Regions from separate parts of the Enterobacter cloacae complex sp. HYC003_NIDB genome, predicted to be linked through region 3. Evidence: predicted binding sites of a transcription regulator. Region 3 holds the regulator's gene; each other region holds the start of a gene.
The links. The regulator sigma-54, encoded in region 3, starts transcription at its own class of promoters, with help from an activator protein. The targets are predictions, from matches to a motif close to GTTGGCACANNTTTCGCTNT.

Region 1 (2,268 bases), 1.4 Mb from region 3:
AAGATCAACAGAATATAATTTTTTCACAGCATGTGAACGGGATAAGGGGGCCGCCGCGGCCCCCTTATCAATCCCCGCGGCCCCGCGGAAAATCGGTGCTTCGCACTGCGCTCACCTCCCGACCATCTGCCTGCGGTCGGCTCAACTCGACATCCTGTCTCGATTCGCCTCTGGCCGCCATCCATGGCGTCCAGCCCTTGTCATCTGGTCTCCGGTTCGCCGATTTTAGCGGGGACTCAACACCCGTGCCCCATTCAGGCCACAGTAATTAATGATTTAATGCAGGCAGCAGCTTTTAAACTTCTTCCCACTCCCGCACGGGCACGGATCGTTACGCCCCACCTTCGACCCGTTCACGATCGGCTTTTTCGCTTCCGGCTGCTGCGGGTTAGCCACCCAGTAGTTATACAAACGCAGCGCCGCAGGCTGAATGCTTTCGATGCTGGCCATGTACTCCTCTTCGGTCAGCGCATCCAGCTTCTCGCTGTTCTCTTCCGTCCCGTGCAGGGCAATCACCGCCAGGTCCGCTTCCAGCGCTTCCGGCAGGGATGACCAGTCCGTCAGCGCCACGCCGCGCATGTAGCCATAGCACCACTCTTCCACCACGGTATAGCTCTGACCGTCAACGTCGTTATAGCCAAACAGCGGTTCAAACTGATCCGGGTATTCGCTCAAACGCTCGGCAATATCGTTCATGTGCTTAAAGCAGAGATCGATAAAACGGTTCATCTCACGATCGTTTTTCCAGCGCGGAATATATTTCTCACCACCCCAGACCGCCACCAGCCAGGTGTCGGGCTCCACCACAACGGGACCGGAAAGTACTGCGGTAAGCATGCCGTCCAGTTCGGACACGTCAATCACGGATGCATCGTCGTGACCGTAAGAGATTAATGTCTCTTCCAGCCACGCCATCTCGCTTTCATTTAATGGGCCTTCAGCCATTGCTGATACTCCTGATAAAAAAAACGATCCTGACATATATCGCCGCGCGTGCCTATCTGAAGTTTAGGTCTTTATTGCTGCAAAAACGTGCAAATCGTGACCGTTGCACAACTTATGGGCTTTGTTGTTAAGGAGATGTGATCTCCGCTGTAAATTCATCTCATCCCGCAAAGACGCATAAAACGGCGCTCTATACTCAACGTGTTGTGACCCGGTCAAGGGATTAACCATTCTGGCAACCTTTTTGCTTAATGTTCTGCGCGCTTCGCGGTGCGTGGGATCCTCGCCGTATTAAGCATGAGATTGCTTCTAAAGTGCATTTTGTTCTCGCTCTTGTTTTTGGATTTACGATGCCATCAGGCGTTCGGGTTTCTACCTGGTGCAAAAACCTCTTTGCTAAGGAACATAATAATGTCGCTGAAATTTACCAAAACTCCCCTCTCCCTGGTGCTGGCCGGTTGTCTGGTGACGGCCTTTTCCGCGCAGGCCGATATCGTCATCGGCGTGGCCGGGCCGTTCACAGGCCCGAACGCAACCTACGGCGATCAATACTGGCATGGCGCTACGCAGGCGGCGGAAGACATTAACGCCGCCGGTGGGATCAACGGTGAGAAAATCAAACTGGTTCAGGGCGACGACGCCTGCGAGCCCAAACAGGCCGTCGCCGTTGCCAACCGCTTAGTCGATCAGGATAAAGTGAAAGCGGTCGTCGGCCACTTCTGCTCCTCGTCGACCATGCCCGCCTCCGAGGTCTACAGCGATGCCGGGATCCTCTCCATCACCCCCGGCTCAACGAACCCGCTGATTACCGAACGTGGCATGAGCGATATATTTCGCATGTGCGGACGTGACGACCAGCAGGGCCAGGTCGCCAGCGATTTCATTCTTGATAAGCTGAAAGCCAAACGGGTGGTCATCATCCACGATAAAGACACCTACGGCCAGGGGCTGGCGGACGCCACTAAGGCGGCGCTGGCGAAACGCGGCGTGAAGGAGGTGATGTACGAAGGGTTATCCCGCGGGGAGAAAGACTTTAACGCGCTGGTGACCAAAATCGGCGCACAAAAACCGGACGTGGTGTTCTTCGGGGGCTGTCACCCGGAAGCGGGCCCGCTGGTTCGCCAGATGCGTGAACAGGGCGTGCAGGCGAAGTTCTTCTCGGGAGACTGTATCGTCAATGAAGAGATGGTCACCGCCGCCGGTGGGGCGCAGTACACCAACGGTATTTACATGACCTTCGGTAAAGATCCGCGCCTGATCCCGGACGGAAAAGCCGTCATCGAGAAATTCCGCACCGGTAAATTTGAACCTGAAGGATACACC
Region 2 (2,268 bases), 530 kb from region 3:
CGCAGGCGCGGCATGGACTGTAGCCCGTGCAGGCGGTGCGTTTCTGAGCACGCCGCCTCACAGGTCCGACAGCCAATACAGACCGTCGAGTCAGCAATTACAAAACGGTTCACCGGGTCATCCTCTGGTGATGGTCATTTTTGACGAAAAAAACTGTCTTATCGACACTTCTCGACACTCGCTTTTCAGGCCACGTTCGCGGAGGATTTTCCGTCGATCAGCTGTTTCAGGTTGACTGGCCTGTCATGCTCAACGGCGGCGTAGAGGCCGTTATAAACCGGCGCGATTTTCTCCAGATAGTGCTCCAGCACCTGCTGGCGATCGCGGTTGCTGACGTGACCGTCCACCATGCCGTCCGCCATCAGCTGCGCCCGGGCGATGCAGTGTCTGTCGCCCTCTTTCGTCTCGACGTAGTACTCAATCGTGTGGCTGTTGAAGGTCTCCGCCAGGGTGACGTAAATCGTAAAGTGGCCGAACAGGACAAAACGCATATCCCCCTGCGCCGCACAGCTCATGGCGTGATGCAGATGGGCCTTCGACAGCGTGATCCCCTGGATCAGTGAATTGCAGTACAGGTGCCATTGCTCCTGGGGCTGCTGATGACGTTGCGCGATGTAATCCGCTTTTTCGCTAATTTCCCAAATAGTCATAAAAGGTATCCGGTTAATGGAGTTAGCGGCTATTAAGCATATTTCGTGCCAGTTTTTAATTTGTTGATTTAAATGGGTTTTAAAGAGATGCGCACTGTCACCGCCGCGGTGTCGACGTGTCATTTCGACAGCGTTGACATCGTCACGCCGTAACGCAAATCAAGCTGGCACCGTTATTGCATTGAAGGGGCAATTCATTAAGGAGGCGTCATGCACGAAATCACCCTCTGCCAGCGGGCACTGGAACTTATCGAACAGCAGGCATTGCAAAACCACGCGAAACGCGTCACCGGCGTCTGGCTGAAGGTCGGGGCGTTTTCCTGCGTCGAGACCAGCGCCCTCACCTTCTGTTTTGAGCTGGTGTGCCGCGGCACGCTGGCGGAAGGGTGCGAGCTGCATATCGACGAGCAGCAGGCGGAGTGCTGGTGCGAGCAGTGTCAGCAGTACGTCACGCTGCTGTCATCGAAGGTACAGCGCTGTCCGCAGTGCCAGAGCAGCGGGCTGCGCATCGTGGCGGATGACGGTATGCAGATCCAACGCCTCGAAATCGAGAAGGAGTAATGTATGTGTAGTACCTGCGGTTGCGCTGAAGGCAACCTGTATATAGAAGGGGATGAACACCGTCCCCACTCCGCGTTTCGCTCCGCGCCCTTTTCTCCTGCCCCGCGTCCCGCGGCGGCCCTGACCGGCATCACCTTTGCCCCGCAGCGTTCCGACGCGGGCGACCTCCATTACGGCCACGGCGAAGCGGGTACGCACGCGCCGGGCATCAGCCAGCGCCAGATGCTGGAGGTGGAGATCAACGTGCTGGACAAGAATAACCAGCTCGCCGCCCGCAATCGCGCCCGCTTTGCCGCGCGCGAACAGCTGGTGCTGAACCTGGTCTCCAGCCCCGGCTCCGGTAAAACCACGCTGCTGACCGAAACCCTCAAACGGCTGAATAAACGCGTCTCCTGCGCCGTGATCGAAGGTGACCAGCAAACGGTAAACGACGCGGCGCGCATCCGCGAAACCGGTACGCCTGCGATTCAGGTCAACACCGGGAAAGGGTGCCACCTGGACGCGCAGATGATTGCCGACGCCGCCCCGCGCCTGCCGCTGGCGGATAACGGTATCCTGTTTATTGAAAACGTCGGCAACCTGGTCTGCCCGGCAAGCTTCGACCTCGGCGAGCGGCATAAAGTGGCGGTGCTCTCCGTGACCGAAGGGGAAGACAAGCCGCTGAAATATCCGCATATGTTTGCCGCCGCCTCCCTCATGCTGCTGAACAAGGTCGACCTGCTGCCGTACCTGAATTTCGACGTGGATAAGTGCCTGGCTTACGCCCGGGAAGTGAACCCGGACATTGAGATCCTGCTGGTTTCCGCCACGCGCGGCGACGGGATGGACGCCTGGCTGAACTGGCTGGAGAACGAACGATGTGCATAGGCGTCCCCGGACAAATTCATTCCCTCGACGGCAATCAGGCCAAAGTGGAGGTCTGCGGCATCCTGCGCGATGTCGACCTGACGCTGGTAGGCAGCCACGATGAGACCGGCGCAACGCGTCTCGGCCAGTGGGTGCTGGTCCACGTGGGTTTTGCCATGAGCGTGATTAATGAGGAAGAAGCCCGCGACAC
Region 3 (2,268 bases):
ACCACGACCTTCTACATGGTGGTGGGCATCGTCCCGCGTGACGCCGGCAACATCATCATCGATGATGAAGATATCAGCCTGCTGCCGCTTCATGCCCGCGCGCGTCGTGGCATCGGCTATCTGCCGCAGGAAGCGTCTATCTTCCGCCGCTTAAGCGTGTTCGACAACCTGATGGCCGTGCTCCAGATCCGTGACGATCTGACCAGCGAGCAGCGCACTGACCGTGCGAACGAGCTGATGGAAGAGTTTCATATCGAACATCTGCGTGACAGCCTCGGCCAGGCGCTGTCCGGTGGTGAACGCCGCCGCGTTGAGATTGCGCGCGCGCTGGCAGCAAACCCAAAATTCATCCTGCTGGATGAACCGTTTGCGGGCGTTGACCCCATCTCCGTTATCGATATCAAACGTATCATTGAGCACCTGCGCGACAGCGGGCTTGGCGTACTGATCACGGACCACAACGTTCGTGAAACGCTGGCCGTGTGTGAGCGCGCCTACATAGTGAGCCAGGGCCATCTGATTGCCCACGGTACGCCGCAGCAAATCCTCGAAGATGAGCATGTTAAGCGCGTGTACCTTGGGGAAGACTTCAGACTCTGATAGGGTAGAGGTTAAGTCACGCCGAACCGGAGAAAAACGCTCTGAACATGAAGCAAGGTTTGCAATTACGGCTCAGCCAGCAACTGGCCATGACGCCGCAGCTACAGCAGGCAATCCGTCTGTTGCAGCTGTCCACGTTAGAACTCCAGCAGGAGCTCCAGCAGGCGCTGGACAGCAATCCGCTGCTGGAGCAAACCGATCTTCATGACGAGGTAGACGCCCAGCAGACGCAGGACACAGAAACGCTCGACTCCGTAGATGCGCTTGAACAGAAAGAGATGCCGGACGAACTGCCGCTGGATGCCAGCTGGGATGAAATCTACACCGCGGGTACCCCTTCCGGGACGCGCGCAGACTACCAGGACGATGAACTCCCGGTCTACCAGGGCGAAACCACCCAGTCGCTTCAGGACTACCTGATGTGGCAGGTAGAGCTGACCCCTTTCTCCGATACCGATCGCGCCATTGCCACCTCGATTGTCGATGCCGTTGACGACACGGGCTATTTGACCGTGACGCTGGACGAGATTCTGGAAAGCATCGGCGATGACGAGATTGAACTGGAAGAGATCGAAGCCGTTCTGAAACGCGTTCAGCGTTTCGACCCGATAGGTGTCGCCGCGAAAGATCTGCGCGACTGCCTTCTGATCCAGCTTTCGCAGTTTGCCAAAGAGACACCGTGGATTGACGAAGCCCGGCTCATCATCAGCGATCATCTGGATCTGCTGGCGAATCACGACTTCCGCACCCTGATGCGCGTCACACGCCTGAAAGAAGAGGTGCTGAAGGAAGCGGTGAATCTGATCCAGTCGCTCGATCCGCGTCCGGGGCAGTCGATCCAGACCAGCGAACCGGAATATGTCATTCCTGATGTGCTGGTGAGAAAACACAATGGCCGGTGGGTCGTTGAACTGAACGCCGACAGCATTCCTCGCCTGCAAATCAACCAGCAATACGCCTCCATGTGCACCAGCGCCCGTAACGACGCTGATAATCAATACATTCGCAGCAACCTTCAGGAAGCACGCTGGTTGATCAAGAGCCTGGAGAGCCGTAATGACACGCTGCTGCGCGTCAGCCGCTGTATTGTCGAACAGCAGCAGGCGTTCTTTGAGCAGGGCGAAGAGTTTATGAAACCGATGGTGCTGGCAGACATCGCCCAGGCCGTCGAGATGCATGAATCAACCATTTCCCGCGTGACCACGCAGAAATATCTGCACAGCCCACGCGGTATTTTTGAGCTTAAGTATTTCTTCTCCAGCCACGTGAACACCGAAGGCGGCGGCGAAGCCTCGTCAACGGCTATTCGCGCACTGGTGAAGAAGTTGATCGCCGCGGAGAACCCCGCGAAGCCACTCAGTGACAGTAAGTTAACCACCATGCTGTCCGATCAGGGTATTATGGTGGCACGTCGTACTGTCGCGAAGTATCGAGAGTCTTTATCCATTCCGCCGTCTAACCAGCGTAAACAACTGGTTTGACACAACCGATAAGGAAGACACTATGCAGCTCAATATCACCGGACATAACGTCGAGATTACTGAGGCTTTACGCGATTTTGTAAACACTAAGTTTGCGAAACTCGAGCAGTATTTCGAGAGGATCAACCAGGTCTATGTTGTGTTGAAAGTGGAGAAAGTGACGCATATCTCGGATGCGACCCTGCAC

Region 1: a site for sigma-54 is predicted at 1,177-1,196, ahead of O1722_RS09050 (branched-chain amino acid ABC transporter substrate-binding protein). Genes of this name have one in related genera too.
Region 2: a site for sigma-54 is predicted at 814-833, ahead of hypA (hydrogenase maturation nickel metallochaperone HypA). Genes of this name have one in related genera too.

Annotation. Positions count from the first base shown of each region.
Region 1 covers NZ_CP114220.1:1,929,240-1,931,507, reverse strand. Annotated here, with positions in the region: gene O1722_RS09055 (YecA/YgfB family protein) at 277-945, opposite strand; gene O1722_RS09050 (branched-chain amino acid ABC transporter substrate-binding protein) at 1,357-2,268, shown strand, end outside.
Region 2 covers NZ_CP114220.1:1,075,649-1,077,916, reverse strand. Annotated here, with positions in the region: gene O1722_RS05140 (4Fe-4S dicluster domain-containing protein) at 1-113, opposite strand, end outside; gene hycA (formate hydrogenlyase regulator HycA) at 186-650, opposite strand; gene hypA (hydrogenase maturation nickel metallochaperone HypA) at 861-1,211, shown strand; gene hypB (hydrogenase nickel incorporation protein HypB) at 1,215-2,078, shown strand; gene O1722_RS05120 (HypC/HybG/HupF family hydrogenase formation chaperone) at 2,069-2,268, shown strand, end outside.
Region 3 covers NZ_CP114220.1:544,058-546,325, reverse strand. Annotated here, with positions in the region: gene lptB (LPS export ABC transporter ATP-binding protein) at 1-600, shown strand, start outside; gene rpoN (RNA polymerase factor sigma-54) at 648-2,081, shown strand; gene hpf (ribosome hibernation promoting factor) at 2,104-2,268, shown strand, end outside.